One region of the Streptomyces sp. NBC_01261 genome, then DNA from elsewhere that is predicted to be linked to it. Evidence: riboswitches for the same ligand, from Rfam matches in the RefSeq annotation. Region 1 holds a riboswitch; the other holds the start of a gene.

What was found. Region 1 has a riboswitch for glycine ahead of gcvT (glycine cleavage system aminomethyltransferase GcvT). Riboswitches for the same ligand answer to the same signal wherever they lie in the genome.
Region 2: it holds a riboswitch for glycine, as region 1 does, so the genes downstream of both, gcvP (aminomethyl-transferring glycine dehydrogenase) here and gcvT (glycine cleavage system aminomethyltransferase GcvT) in region 1, are expected to answer to the same signal.

The regions. Positions count from the first base shown of each region.
Region 1 is NZ_CP108463.1:3,892,355-3,899,630, forward strand. It holds gene OG226_RS16665 (ABC transporter permease) at 22-1,020, opposite strand; gene OG226_RS16670 (enhanced serine sensitivity protein SseB C-terminal domain-containing protein) at 1,364-2,152, opposite strand; gene OG226_RS16675 (enhanced serine sensitivity protein SseB) at 2,289-3,074, opposite strand; gene OG226_RS16680 (AAA family ATPase) at 3,139-3,840, opposite strand; glycine riboswitch at 3,990-4,088, shown strand; glycine riboswitch at 4,089-4,198, shown strand; gene gcvT (glycine cleavage system aminomethyltransferase GcvT) at 4,233-5,375, shown strand; gene gcvH (glycine cleavage system protein GcvH) at 5,487-5,864, shown strand; gene glyA (serine hydroxymethyltransferase) at 5,880-7,154, shown strand; gene OG226_RS16700 (L-serine ammonia-lyase) at 7,247-7,276, shown strand, end outside.
Region 2 is NZ_CP108463.1:9,019,087-9,026,362, reverse strand. It holds gene gcvP (aminomethyl-transferring glycine dehydrogenase) at 1-2,153, opposite strand, end outside; glycine riboswitch at 2,329-2,424, opposite strand; gene OG226_RS40260 (PRC-barrel domain-containing protein) at 2,539-2,910, shown strand; gene OG226_RS40255 (DNA polymerase IV) at 2,832-4,514, opposite strand; gene OG226_RS40250 (MerR family transcriptional regulator) at 4,572-5,216, opposite strand; gene OG226_RS40245 (bifunctional nuclease family protein) at 5,432-5,905, opposite strand; gene ftsR (transcriptional regulator FtsR) at 5,991-6,728, opposite strand; gene OG226_RS40235 (FHA domain-containing protein) at 6,772-7,276, opposite strand, start outside.

The DNA of each region.
Region 1 (7,276 bases):
ATGGACTCTCGGGTGCGGGCCCTAGCGGCTGCGGGGGTCGAGAGCGTCACGGAGACCGTCGCCCAGCAGGTTGAACGCCAGGACGGTCACAAAGATGGCGAGGCCGGGAACGATCATGTACGCGGGGTCGACCTCGTAATAGGTGACCGCGTCCCGCAACATGCCGCCCCAGGATGCCTGCGGGGGCTGGATACCGACCCCGAGGAAGCTGAGGGACGCCTCGAAGAGGATGTTCGTCGGGATGAGCAGCGTCGAGTAGACGATGATCGGGCCGACCAGGTTGGGCAGCAGCTCCCGGAAGAGGATGTACGGCCCCCTGGCGCCCATCCCCCGGGAGGCGTCCACGAACTCCCGCTCGCGCAGGGCGAGGGTCTGACCGCGGACGATCCGGCCCAGGTAGGGCCAGTTGAAGAAGCCGATGACGAAGATCAGCACGCTCAGGTGCAGCGGCAGACCGCTGAGGCCGAAGGCGCCGCCCTGCAGGGTCGCCGAGATCGCGATGGCGAAGAGCAGCAGGGGGAAGGCGAGGAAGGTGTCCATCAGGCGGCTGATGATCGAGTCGACCCGGCCGCCGTAGAAACCCGCGACGACGCCGAGGATCGTGCCGATCACGTTCGACAGGATCGTGGCGCCGAAGGCGACCACCAGCGACACCCAGGAGCCTTCGAGGATGCGGGTGGCGACGTCCCGGCCGAACTGCGGGTCCACGCCGAGCGGGTGGTCCCAGCTCATGCCGCCCCAACCGCCCTTGGGCAGCGAGGTGTTGGCGTCGATCAGGTTCTGGTGGAAGGCGTCGGGATCCAGTCCGAACATCGACTGGATCGGACGGGAGAGTGCCGCGACCAGGATCAGCAGGACGACGATGACGCCGCCGGCGACGGCGACTCTGTCCTTCTTGAACCGGGTCCAGGCGATCTGTCCAAGGGAACGGCCCTCGATCTGCCCCTTCTCGGCGCCGACGAGCACAGCCTCCGGCTGCGCCCCGGCTTCCGCCCCCGTGGTCTCGATCGGTGCGGTCACTGTGACCCGACCCCTCTCGCCGGTGGTTACCGGCTTACGCCTGCCGCGGATTAGCGGCTTTGTCGACTTGCTGTGGACATGGGTCCCTGGACCCTGTGTCTGAGTCGCGAGTCTTCAGCGTGGCTGCGATCACCCGCCAGGTCTGACGGCGAAAGTATGCGCAACCGTGATGCTTAACTAGGGATTCCGTTATCCGAACAGTGGGTAACGCCCCCCGGACGCCGGGCACTTGGGACAGAACGGAAATTCGGCGTCTTTCGGGGCACCACACCGCCGTCTACGCGCGAAGAAAAGTGTCGTAGACGTAAATCCTGCGGAGAAGCTGAGAAGAGGACTCGCGGGCTCAGTATCCACCACGGACGGGTGGGTATCCGTACCCACCCGCCTGGGCGGGCGCCGCGTGGGCCTCGCGGTCGTAGAACGGGCGGGCGTTGGCGCGCAGCCACAGGGCCACCGGGTCGTACTCGTCGGACATCGCCACGGTCGAGACCGGCAGCCCGTCGGGGACCGCGCCGATCGACTGCTGCATCATGCCGCGCACCGAGTCCACGGCGGGCGGACTGGTGTCGTAGACGTCCAGGCCGATCGCGAGATACGGCGCTCCGAGCGCGGGCTGCACCCAGGCGCGGCGCAGGGCGCGGACCGCCGGGGTGCGGTGGGCGTTCTGCGTGAGCGTGGCGTAGAACTGCGGGATCTCGATACCCGGCTCCGACAGCCGCAGGGGCCCGGCCGGCTGGCGCTCCAGGCCGGTGGCGATCCGGCGGAGGTCCAGCCAGGGGATGCCGACGCCGCCGCCGGGGGCGTGCGGGTTGAGCCAGAGGCCGAAGTGGTCGGGGTAGAGGGTGCGGGCGACATCCAGGCCGTCGACCACCTCGTAGGAGCGGTTCCAGCCGCTCGCCGACAGTTCCTGGGCGGAGGTGACGCAGGGGGCGTAGCCGTACTTGTCGACCTGCATGTTTCCGTACTGGGCGTCCGGGGAGCCGGACTGGCCGTGCCACAGGAGCATCCAGATCTGACCGGAGTGGGGGGTCGCGAGGGCGCGCAGGAGCGCCTCGTAGGCGTCGTAGCGCCCGGGCGTCACCTGGCGCAGCATGTGCTCGACCTGGCCGGTCGCGGTGCCGCTGGCGCTCACGTGTCCGCTCCTTTTTGTAGGTGCCCTGTGATGGGGAACAGCTTAAGCGCCCAAGGGGTGGGGGCCTTGTGTGCGTTGGCGAGCGCGGGTCGCTCGTGGCCGGGTGCGCAGTTCCCCGCTCCCCTGAAGGGGCGCCTCAGTGACCCTGTGTATAGAAGGGGCGCACTGTCTGCCTCATCCAGTCCGCCACCGGGTCCTGGGTGACGTCCAGCAGGACCAGGTTGACCTGCCACTGGACCGTGACCTGGCCCAGCGCCCGCGCCAACGCCTCCATCGGGGCCGCTCTCAAGTCGCCGTCCCAGTTGGTGAGTTCGACGCCCACGAACATGACCGGGGCGGCCGTCTCGATCGAGGCCAGGCAGCGGCGGGCCGAGCCGACCACGCCGATCGCCGCGAACTCGGCGGAGGCCGCGGCGAGGAAGTCGACCGGGTCGTCCTGCCAGTCGGGTTCGAAGAGGCGGACGCGGCCACCGCTGGTGGGGCCGTCGAGGGCGGTGCGGCCGATGCGGCACAGCTCGGCCACCGCGAGAGGCGGGAGCGGGACGCCGACCATGCCGCCCGGGTTCACCGCGATGCCGACCTGCGGGGGCAGCCCGCGGGCGAACTCCACCGCCGGCGCGATCGTGAACGACAGATGCGAGCCGACGACCTGGCGGAACTGCTCCTCGGAGCTGAAGACCGGGACGAACGCCTGTCCCTCGATGTCCAGTGTCGGCAGGTCCAGGGGGCCGCTCTGCGGGCCGCCGCCGCTGGGGAGCGGGACCCAGACGAAGCTGCGGCCGAGCACCTCGACGATCCGGCCGCCGGCCGAGGGCATGCCGAGGGACGCGGAGAGCACCTCCTCCAGCTCGTTGCCCGGCCATCCGCCGTGCGGATGCGGGTGGGGGTACGCCTGACCTGGGAAGTCCGCCGGGAAGTCCATCTACCTACCGCCTGCTGGTGAAACCGCCTGCTGTAACCCTGCTGTGGCTGAAAAGGCTAGCGGCTCAGTCCGCGAAGTCGATCCGGCGCAGCACGTCCGCCGCGTCCCGGTCCAGGAGGACCGCCGAGTCGACGCCCCGGGGCAGATCACCGCGCTCCACCGCCCGCAACAGCCGGGCGGCGGCCCTGCGGTGGCGCAGGAACGCGTACCGCGAGACCCCGCGTCCGCGCTCGCGCTGGCCACCGAGCGCGGTGTCCGGGCTGACGTCGAGGAACACCAGGTGCAGCGCGCCGCCCCGGCGCCCGGCGGCGCGGGCCAGCCAGCCGCGCACCCACGTCTGCGTACCGCAGTCGTGCACGACGGCTCCGGACGCGGAACGCAGGGCGCGGTGCAGTCCCGCGTAGTGGGCGAGACGGACCAGGGGGCGGTAGACCGCGTACGGGAGGAGGCCGGGGGTGCGGAACATGCGGGACATGCCGGCTTCCCAGCGGTCCCGGGTGTCCTGGCTGTCGACGCGGACGCCGTCGGCGCCCGCCACCGCGCGCCGCATCAGCGTGGACTTGCCGCTGCCGGGCAGGCCGGTGACCACGACCAGGTCGCGGGGGCCGAAGCGGAGTCCGTACGGGCTGTGTCCGCCGCGCTCGCGGAGATCACGGACCGTCGGCACCGGGCGGGCCGGGCATGCCTCCCTGGCCGGAGCCGAGGGCTGCTCGGGCAGCGCTACGGCCGAGGTCGTGGCGTACACCGTGGTCCTTGTCACCGTGATCGTCCTCCCTGCGGGGTCGGGAAAGGTTCTCCCCACTGAACGTAAAGAGAAGGTAATGCACGGTGTCTCGCGGTTCCGTTCGCGTCCGGCCACAGGCCTGTTACAAAGCCTGTGCGATGATGTGCCCGCCTAACTGCATACCGGCCGCTTGAATCCGCGCGGGAGAGTCCCCAGCCAGCTGTTGCTGGGGCGCCGAAGGAGCAAGTCCCTCCCTTGAATCTCTCAGGCCCCGTTACCGCGCGGGCGAGGCACATCTGAAAAGCGGACCGCCGGCGACGGTGGTCCCACCCAAGGTGCAACCCATGTTCCGCGTGCGGTCATGGCGAACCTCTCAGGTCCCGATGACAGATGGGGAGGAACGACCTCGCCGTCATGCCTTGGGAGACCGACCGATGAGCAGTACCGCCACCCCCGAGAAGCGCCGTACCGCGCTCGACGCGCTGCACCGCTCGCTCGGTGCGACGATGACCGACTTCGCCGGCTGGGACATGCCCCTGCGCTACGGCTCGGAGCGCGACGAGCACCTCGCCGTCCGCACGAAGGCCGGCCTCTTCGACCTCTCCCACATGGGCGAGATCACGGTCACCGGACCGCAGGCCGCCCAGCTCCTCAACTACGCCCTCGTCGGCAACATCGCCTCCGTGGGCCTCGGCCGCGCCCGCTACACCATGATCTGCCGGGCCGACGGCGGCATCCTGGACGACCTGATCGTCTACCGGCTGGCCGACACGGAGGCTGCGTCTTCCACCTACATGGTGGTCGCCAACGCCTCCAACGCCCAGGTGGTGTTGGACGCGCTGGTGGAGCGTGCCGAGGGCTTCGACGCCGTCGTCCGCGACGACCGGGACGCGTACGCCCTGCTCGGCGTCCAGGGTCCCGAGTCCCCCGGCATCCTCAAGTCGCTCACCGACGCCGACCTCGACGGCCTGAAGTACTACGCCGGTCTGCCGGGCACGGTCGCGGGCGTCCCCGCGTTGATCGCCCGCACCGGGTACACCGGCGAGGACGGCTTCGAGCTGTTCGTCTCCCCCGCCGACGCGGAGAAGTTGTGGCTCGCGCTGACCGAGGCCGGAGCCCGGGTCGGGCTGATCCCGTGCGGCCTGTCCTGCCGCGACACCCTGCGCCTGGAGGCGGGCATGCCGCTGTACGGGCATGAGCTGTCGACCTCGTTGACGCCGTTCGACGCGGGGCTCGGCCGGGTCGTGAAGTTCGAGAAGGACGGCGACTTCGTCGGGCGTACTGCCCTGGAGGCCGCCGCCGAGCGCGCCGCCTCGCAGCCGCCGCGCGTCCTCGTCGGGCTCGTCGCCGAGGGCCGCCGGGTCCCGCGCGCCGGGTACCCCGTCGTCGCCGCCGGCCAGGTGATCGGCGAGGTCACCTCCGGCGCCCCCTCCCCCACCCTGGGCAAGCCCATCGCCATGGCCTACGTCGACGCCGCGCACTCCGCGCCGGGCACGACCGGTGTCGGCGTGGACATCCGGGGCAGTCACGAGCCGTACGAAGTCGTGGCGCTGCCGTTCTACAAGCGCGAGAAGTGACAGTCGTCGTAGCGTCACGTCCGTGACCCGGGGCGGATCGCCCCTGTCCGCCGATGTCCTCCGTAGTACCCCATTCATCAGCACTCCCCCGCGTACAGGAGAATTCAGGCCATGAGCAACCCCCAGCAGCTGCGCTACAGCAAGGAGCACGAGTGGCTGTCGGTCGCCGAGGACGGCGTCTCGACGGTCGGCATCACCGAGTTCGCGGCCAACGCGCTCGGCGATGTCGTCTACGCCCAGCTCCCCGACGTCGGCTCCACGGTGACCGCGGGCGAGTCCTGCGGTGAGCTGGAGTCGACGAAGTCGGTGTCCGACCTGTACTCGCCCGTCGGTGGCGAGGTCACCGAGATCAACGAGGACGTCGTGAACGACCCGTCGCTGGTGAACTCGGCCCCCTTCGAGGGGGGTTGGCTGTTCAAGGTGCGCGTCGCGGAGGAGCCGGGCGACCTGCTCTCCGCCGACGAGTACACCGCGTTTTCCGCCGGCTGAGGAGTCGTACACCTGATGTCTGTTCTGAACACGCCCCTGCACGAGCTCGACCCGGACATCGCCGCGGCCGTCGACGCCGAGCTGCGCCGGCAGCAGTCCACGCTGGAGATGATCGCCTCGGAGAACTTCGCTCCGGTCGCGGTCATGGAGGCGCAGGGCTCGGTCCTCACCAACAAGTACGCCGAGGGGTACCCGGGCCGTCGTTACTACGGCGGCTGCGAGTACGTCGACGTGGCCGAGCAGATCGCGATCGACCGGGTCAAGGAGCTGTTCGGCGCCGAGTACGCCAACGTGCAGCCGCACTCGGGCGCCTCCGCGAACCAGGCCGCGCTGTTCGCGCTGGCCCAGCCCGGCGACACCATCCTCGGCCTGGACCTGGCGCACGGCGGCCACCTGACCCACGGGATGCGGCTGAACTTCTCCGGCAAGCAGTTCAACGTGGTCGCCTACCACGTGGACCCGACGACCGGTCTGGTCGACATGGCCGAGCTGGAGAAGCTCGCCAAGGAGCACCGCCCGAAGGTGATCATCGCGGGCTGGTCGGCGTACCCGCGCCAGCTGGACTTCGCGGAGTTCCGCCGGATCGCGGACGAGGTCGAGGCCTTCCTGTGGGTCGACATGGCGCACTTCGCGGGCCTGGTCGCGGCCGGGCTGCACCCGAACCCCGTCCCGTACGCGGATGTCGTCACGTCCACGACCCACAAGACGCTGGGCGGCCCGCGCGGCGGGATCATCCTGGCGAAGAAGGAGTTCGCGAAGAAGCTGAACTCCTCCGTCTTCCCGGGCTTCCAGGGCGGTCCGCTGGAGCACGTGATCGCCGCGAAGGCCGTCTCCTTCAAGGTCGCGGCGACCGAGGACTTCAAGGAGCGGCAGCGGCGTACCGTGGAGGGTGCGCGGCTGCTGGCCGAGCGCCTGGTGCGGGACGACGTGAAGGCCGTAGGGGTCGACGTCCTGTCCGGTGGTACGGACGTGCACCTGGTCCTGGTCGACCTGCGCACCTCCGAACTGGACGGTCAGCAGGCCGAGGACCGCCTCCACGAGGTCGGTATCACGGTCAACCGGAACGCCGTCCCGAACGACCCGCGGCCCCCGATGGTCACCTCGGGCCTGCGCATCGGCACCCCGGCGCTGGCGACCCGCGGCTTCACGGCCGAGGACTTCGCCGAGGTGGCGGACGTCATCGCCGAGACGTTGAAGGCGCCCGCTCCCTTCGGGGAGGCCGAAGTGGCCGCCCTCAAGGCGCGGGTGACCGCGCTGGCCGAGAAGTACCCGCTGTATCCCGGGCTGTAGTCGCCCGCTGGGGGCGCCGCGCACACTGGAAGGTGTGCGCGGTGTCCTACCCCTTGCACCACCCCGCACGTCTTGCGTTCTGAGGAGTCACCGTGGCCATCTCGGTCTTCGACCTGTTCTCG
Region 2 (7,276 bases), 5.1 Mb from region 1:
CCGCCACCGTGCGGAATGCAGAACGTCTTGTGCAGATTCAGATGCGATACGTCCCCGCCGAAGTGCCCCGGCTTGGCAAGCCCCACAAGGGCGTTGAGGTTGGCGCCGTCGACGTAGACCTGCCCGCCCGCCTCGTGGACCTGCGCGCAGATGTCGGCGACGTGTTCCTCGAACACCCCGTGCGTGGACGGGTAGGTGATCATCAGCACCGACAACTCGTCCCGGTACTGCTCGATCTTCGCCCGCAGATCCTCGACGTCGATCTCACCGTCCTCGGCGGTCTTCACTACGACGACCTTCATCCCGGCCATCACGGCGCTGGCAGCGTTCGTGCCATGCGCGGACGACGGAATCAGACACACGGTCCGCTGCTCATCGCCGTTGGCCCGGTGATATCCGCGAACAGCAAGCAGCCCGGCCAACTCCCCCTGGGAACCGGCGTTCGGCTGCAACGACACCTTGTCGTACCCGGTGACCTCGGCGAGCCGCTCCTCCAACTCCCGGATGAGCGTGAGGTATCCCTGCGCCTGCTCGGCGGGTGCGAAGGGGTGCAACTGCCCGAACTCGGGCCAGGTGACCGGCTCCATCTCGGTGGTCGCGTTGAGCTTCATGGTGCAGGAGCCCAGCGGGATCATGCCCCGGTCGAGCGCGTAGTCCCGGTCGGCGAGCCGACGCAGGTACCGCAGCATCGCGGTCTCGGAACGGTGGTCGCGGAAGACAGGGTGCGTGAGGTAGGCATCGGTGCGCAGCAGCCCGGCGGGCAAGGTGTCCTCGGCACTCGCATCAAGCGCCTCGATGTCGCCATCCACCCCGAACGCGGCCCATACGGCGGCCAGTTGGGCACGTGTGGTGGTCTCGTCGCAGGCGATGGACACCTGGTCGGCGTCCACGAGGTACAGGTTGACGCCGTCCTCGCGGGCGGCGGCGACAACCTCGGCGGCCCGGCCCGGAACACGCACGGTCAGCGTGTCGAAGTAACCACCGTGCACGACCTCGACACCGCCGACGCGGAGCCCGGCCGCAAGGATCGTGGCGTACCGATGCGTCCGCCGAGCGATGCCCTTCAGCCCCTCGGGCCCGTGATAGACGGCGTACATGCCGGCCATCACCGCGAGCAGCACCTGGGCGGTACAGATGTTGCTGGTGGCCTTCTCACGGCGGATGTGCTGCTCGCGGGTCTGCAGGGCGAGGCGGTAGGCCCTGTTTCCGTCGGCGTCGACGGAGACGCCCACGAGCCGCCCGGGCAGGCTGCGCGCGAACTTCTCGTGCACGGCCATGTATCCGGCGTGCGGCCCGCCGAAGCCCATCGGCACCCCGAACCGCTGCGTCGTACCGACCGCGATGTCCGCCCCCAGCTCGCCCGGCGACTTCAGCAGCGTGAGCGCGAGGAGATCGGCGGCGACGGTGACGAGCGCGCCGAGCGCGTGCGCCTGTTCGATCAGCGGCTTGATGTCGCGTACGGCTCCGGAGGCGCCCGGGTACTGCACGAGCACGCCGTTGATCTCGCGCTCGGCGATCCCGGCCGGGATGCCCTCGCTGAGGTCGGCGACGACGACCTCGACACCGGCCGGCTCGGCGCGGGTCTCGATCACGGCGATGGTCTGCGGCAACGCGTCGGCGTCGACCAGGAACAGACCCTTCTTGTTCTTCCCCATGCGCCGCGACAGCGCCACGGCCTCGGCGGCGGCCGTGCCCTCGTCGAGCAGGGAGGCACCGGAGGTGGGCAGCCCGGTCAGATCAGCGACCATCGTCTGGAAGTTGAGAAGGGCTTCGAGCCGCCCCTGGGAGATCTCCGGCTGATACGGCGTGTAGGCCGTGTACCAAGCCGGGTTCTCCATGACGTTGCGCAGGATCACGGGCGGGGTGAAGGTCCCGTAGTACCCGAGCCCGATCATGGAACCGAGGACCTCGTTGCGGTCCGCGAGGGAGCGCAGCTCGGCCAGTACCTCGGCCTCGGTACGGGCGCCCGGCAGGTCCAGAGCGTCGGCGTTCTTGATCACATCCGGGACGGCGGCGGCCGTGAGCTCGTCGAGCGAGCCGTATCCGACCTGCGCGAGCATCTTGGCCCGCGCCTCCTGGTCGGGTCCGATGTGACGCTGCTCGAACGGAATGCCCTGTTCGAGCTCGGAGAGCGGAATGCGAGGAACGGTCATCAGGGAGGCCTCCTGGTCGGACACGACCTTCGAGGGCACCACGACAGCGGGGTGCCGGACGGCCTCCCCCTCTGTCATCTCAACCTGAGAGCTTCACCGGCCACCCGAAGGTCACCGGCTTTCACCGTCGGTGAGAGCGCACGCCGTCGACACGCGCCCTGCTTTCCAGAGTGACCTCGTCCGTGCGGTACGTGAGCCTGAGAGATTCCGGGGAGGATTTGCTCCTTCGGCGCCTCCGATGAAGTCTGGAGGACTCTCCCGCACGGGGTCAGCAGCCGTTCGCCAGCCTACCAGCGCGCGTTGAAGCCGAGCTTTCGAGTGGCCACCTTCCCCAATGTGCTCTTTTGTAGTGCTTACGGATGAGTTGCGACCAGGAGGAGGGCCCGTGCAGACCGATATCGATCCGCGCAACCTGATCGGCCGCAAGGCGTTCGACCGCACCGGCGCCAAGATCGGCACGATCGACGAGGTCTACCTCGACGACGCGACCGGCGAACCGGAGTGGGCGGCCATACGCACCGGCCTGTTCTCCAGGGACGCCTTCGTCCCTCTGGAGCCCAGCGAACTGATCGAGGGCACCCTCCGCATCCCCTTCGACCGCTCCCTGATCAAGGACGCCCCCGACTTCGGAGTGGGCCGCCACCTCTCCCCCGACCAGGAACTCCAGCTCTACCACCACTACGGCCTCGACGTGGGCCCGCCTCCGTCACTCCCGGACCACGACTTCGGCAAGCTGGCGGGCTCGGAGGACAACTGAGCGGGGTCGGCGAACAGGGCGTCGCCGGGGCTTGGAGCCGCCGGGGGTGGTGACGGGGCGGGCGGGTCATCGGCGCCCGACACCACCAAGGGCGTCGGCACGTCAGGCAGGGCATCGGCACGCCCCTCGTCCGGTGGCAACGGCTCGGCCTGAGCAACCCCGAGGCTTGGCTCCGCCGACGACAACGGCTCGGCCGGTCGATCGCCGGTTCCATGCGCCGCCAACGGCATCGGCATTGCCATCGCCTCCGCCGCCAAGCCCCCCACCCTTCGCGCCACCAACGGCAACGGCTCCGCCAACTCCAGCTCAGGATCATCGGTCCGGAACGTCCGCACCCGCCCCGGCCCCGAATCCTCAGGCGTCTCGAACCGCACGGTCACCCGTCCCAGCCCGCTCCCCTGCACCCACCCGTGCCCGAACCCGGCGTGGCGCACATCGTGCCCCGCGGGCCAGCGCCGCTCCACCGGCGCCGCCGGCTCCTCACCCCCCTCCTCGTCGGTGCGCTCCTCCTCAAGAAGATCGACCTGCTCCCCCGCCGCCTGCGCGAACAGGTCCTCCTGCGTGTAGTCGGCGAGCCCGGAGACCCCCACCCCGAGCAGCCGTACCCCGCCCGTGGTGTCGACGGAGTCCAGCAACCGGGCCGCGGCCTCCCGCACCACCCCCGGGTCGTCGGTGGGCCCGCGCAGCGTCTCGGAACGGGTCAGCGTCGAGAAGTCGTACCGCCGCACCTTCAGGACGATGGTCCGCCCCGACAGACCGGCCGCCCGCAGCCGTCGCACGCACCGGTCGGCGAGCCGCTGGACCTCCAGGCCGACCCGGGTCCGGTCATGGATGTCCACGTCGTACGTGTCCTCGACCGACACCGACTTGGTCTCCCGCTCGGCCACCACGGGCCGCACGTCGTGCGCCAGCGCCATCGCGTACAGCGCGTGCCCGTGCGCCTTGCCCACCAGCCGTACGAGTTCGTCCTCGCCCGCCTCGGCGATCTCGTCGACCGTGGTGATCCCGGCCCGCCGCAGATGATCACCCGTCGCCGGTCCGACCCCCGGCAGCGTGCGCACCGACAACGGCCCCAGCAACGCCCGCTCGGTCCCGGGCTCGATCAGTACGAGCCCGTCCGGCTTGGCCCGCTCGGAGGCGATCTTCGCGATCATCTTGGAGGCGGCCAGGCCCACCGACCCCGTGAGCCCCGTGACCGCCCGTATGTCGGCCCGCAGCCGCTCCCCGGTCAGCCGCGCCGACTCCGCGTCCCGGGCCGCTCCCCCGGCCTCCAGGTCCACGAACGCCTCGTCCAGGCTCAGCGGCTCCACCAGCGGCGACAACGCCCGCAGCAGTGCCATCACCTGTTCGCTGATCGAGCGGTAGAACCCGAACCTCGGCACGAGATACGCGGCGTTCGGCGCGAGCCGCCGCGCCTGGGCCATCGGTATCGCCGAATTCACCCCGAAGACCCGTGCCTCGTACGACGCGGTGGCGACCACCCCGCGCGGCCCGAGCCCGCCCACGACGACGGCCTTCCCGCGCAGGCTCGGCTTGGACGCCTGCTCCGCCGAGGCGAAGAAGGCATCCATGTCGAGATGCAGGATCGTAGGCGCGGTTCTCACATCTCCGATGCTGCCCTACGCCACTGACAATGCCCCGCTACGGCTCCCTCCGGCCCCTCAGACGGCCCGGTTGCGCCGCCTGGCCAGCTCGTCCGCGGGGTTGGACCCGACGAGCGTCTCACCGGTGTCGACGCGCTCTCCGTGCAGCTGCGACAGGGCGCTCTCGACATCCCGCCACACGACCCCGACGGCGATCCCGAAGATCCCCTGGCCGCCCTGGAGCAGCGCGTGCACCTCGTCCGGCGACGTGCACTCGTAGACCGTGGCGCCGTCGCTCATCAGCGTCATACGCTCCAGGTCACGGAAGCCGCACTCCCGCAGGTGCAGGACGGCGCTGCGGATGTTCTGCAGCGACACGCCCGTGTCGAGGAACCGCTTCACGATCTTCAGGACGACGACGTCCCGGAAGCTGTAGAGCCGCTGCGTCCCCGACCCGTGTGCGGGCCGCACGCTGGGCTCGACGAGCCCGGTACGCGCCCAGTAGTCCAGTTGCCGATAGGTGATGCCGGCCGCCGCACAGGCCGTGGGCCCCCGGTAACCGATCTCCTCGGACGCCATGGACGTCGCCCCTCCGCTGCTCGGCACTGCCGCCGGCCGCTGCGGAATGCGATCGGCCGTACTGCCGTGAAGCGGGTACGGACCTCTGTCCCCGAAACTGCGTTCCGGGGCACCCCCAGCCGTACCGTCGCCGCTGCTTCTCACGCCGACCTCCGTCCTTGACCTGCCTTCTCGACGGTAGGCAGTCACCAGGGGTGCGTCAACGATCGCCACACTCGGCACGCCGAGTGATAGTCACCCAAGGAGTGGTTTCCCGTGTCCCACCGCGGGGAAAGGCTAGCCGAATGCGCTCGCGGAGAGCCGCAGGACGCTCTCACACGCCGGTGGCAAATGCCGGCATTTTCTCGCCGACCCCCGGCTCACTGGCTGTTGGTGCCGAAGTCCTCGGGCGAGATCTGGTCGAGGAACTCGCGGAACTTCTCCACCTCGTCCTCCTGCTCGTCCGGAATCGCGATGCCCGCGTCGTCGAGCACACCGTCACTGCCGTAGATCGGCGTCCCGGTGCGCAGTGCCAGCGCTATGGCGTCGGACGGGCGGGCGCTCACCTCGACGCCGCTGGCGAAGACCAGCTCCGCGTAGAAGACGCCCTCCCGCAGATCCGTGATGCGCACTTCGGTCAGCTCCTGGCCGACGGCCTCCAGCACGTCCTTGAACAGGTCGTGGGTCAGCGGTCGTGCGGGGGCCATGCCCTGCTGAGCGAAGGCGATCGCCGTCGCCTCCCCGGGCCCGATCCAGATGGGGAGGTAGCGGTCGCCTCCCACTTCACGCAGGAGCACGATCGGTTGGTTGGAGGGCATTTCGACCCGGACACCTACGACATCGAGCTCGTTCACACAGCAACCCTAGGCCGTGCCCGGGACGTTTGGGTAGTCGGGCCGAGAACGGGTGACCGATCAGGCAGCCGCGAGACCGCCCGTCTCAGGGCAGGCGAACGCCGAGCGCGGTCTGCACCAGAGCGGCGTGCAGCTTCACCGTGAGCCCCGCCAGTTCCTTCGTACGGGCCTCCGCGTGGGCCCTGGTCTGCGGATTGCGGTGGCGCTTGAGCGGGGCCACCACCTGGTCGACGAGCCCGGCCTCACGATCGGCGGCGGCCTTCATGGCGCGCAGATGCCGCGGTTCGATCCCGAACCGCCCGAGTTCGAGGACAAGTCCGGCCACGGTGACGGCTTCCGCGTCGTAAACCCCGTCCGGCAGCGGGGCGATGAGTCCGTACGACTCCCATTCGTCGAGCTCCTGCTCGCCGATCCCGGCAGCGGCCATCAGCTCGGCCCGCCCGATCCGGGCGACCGTGGGCGCCTCCACGGGCTCCAGGACGACCTCGCCGTCCCGCTGCCGCCCCACGGTGGGCAGGGGCGCGGCCTCACCGCGCTCCATGGCGTCGAGATGCTCGCGGATCACCTTGAGCGGAAGATAGTGGTCCCGCTGCATCCTCAGGACATGGCCGAGGCGCTCGACATCGGCGGGGCTGAACTTGCGGTACCCGGAAGGGGTCCGCTGCGGCTCGACGAGACCCTCCGACTCCAGGAAGCGAATCTTGGAGATGGTGACTTCGGGGAACTCGTCGCGCAGCATGTTCAGCACCGTGCCGATGCTCATCAGCCCGATGTCCGCGGCGGCGGTACCGTGCCCGGCACCGCCGCTCGGTGTTTGAAGCATGGACCTTCCTGGGGGAATCCCCCGGACCCAGTCCGAGGGAGGGTCAGTAACCCCGCTGGCTCGCGTAGAACACCAGCCGGTACTTGCCGATCTGAACCTCGTCACCGTTCGCCAGCGAGACCGAGTCGATGCGCTCGCGGTTGACGTACGTGCCGTTCAGGCTGCCGACGTCGGCGACCGTGAACGAACCGTCAGGAGAGCGCCGGAACTCCACATGGCGGCGCGAGACCGTCACGTCGTCCAGGAAGATGTCGCTCTGCGGATGACGGCCGGCCGTGGTCAGCTCGCCGTCCAGCAGGAAGCGGCTGCCCGAGTTCGGACCGCGCCGCACCACCAGGAGCGCCGAGCCCAATGGCAGGGCGTCGACAGCGGCCTGCGCCTCCGGGGAGAGCGTGGGCATCTGCGTCTGACCGGTCACTTCGGCGTCGTAGGCCTCAAGACCGGAGATGGAGATGGTGGAGGTCGTCTCGGACGGACGCTCCGGGGTCGCGCCGGGGCGCAGCGGCGCACCGCAGTTGGAACAGAAGCGGCTGTTCTCCGCGTTGCGG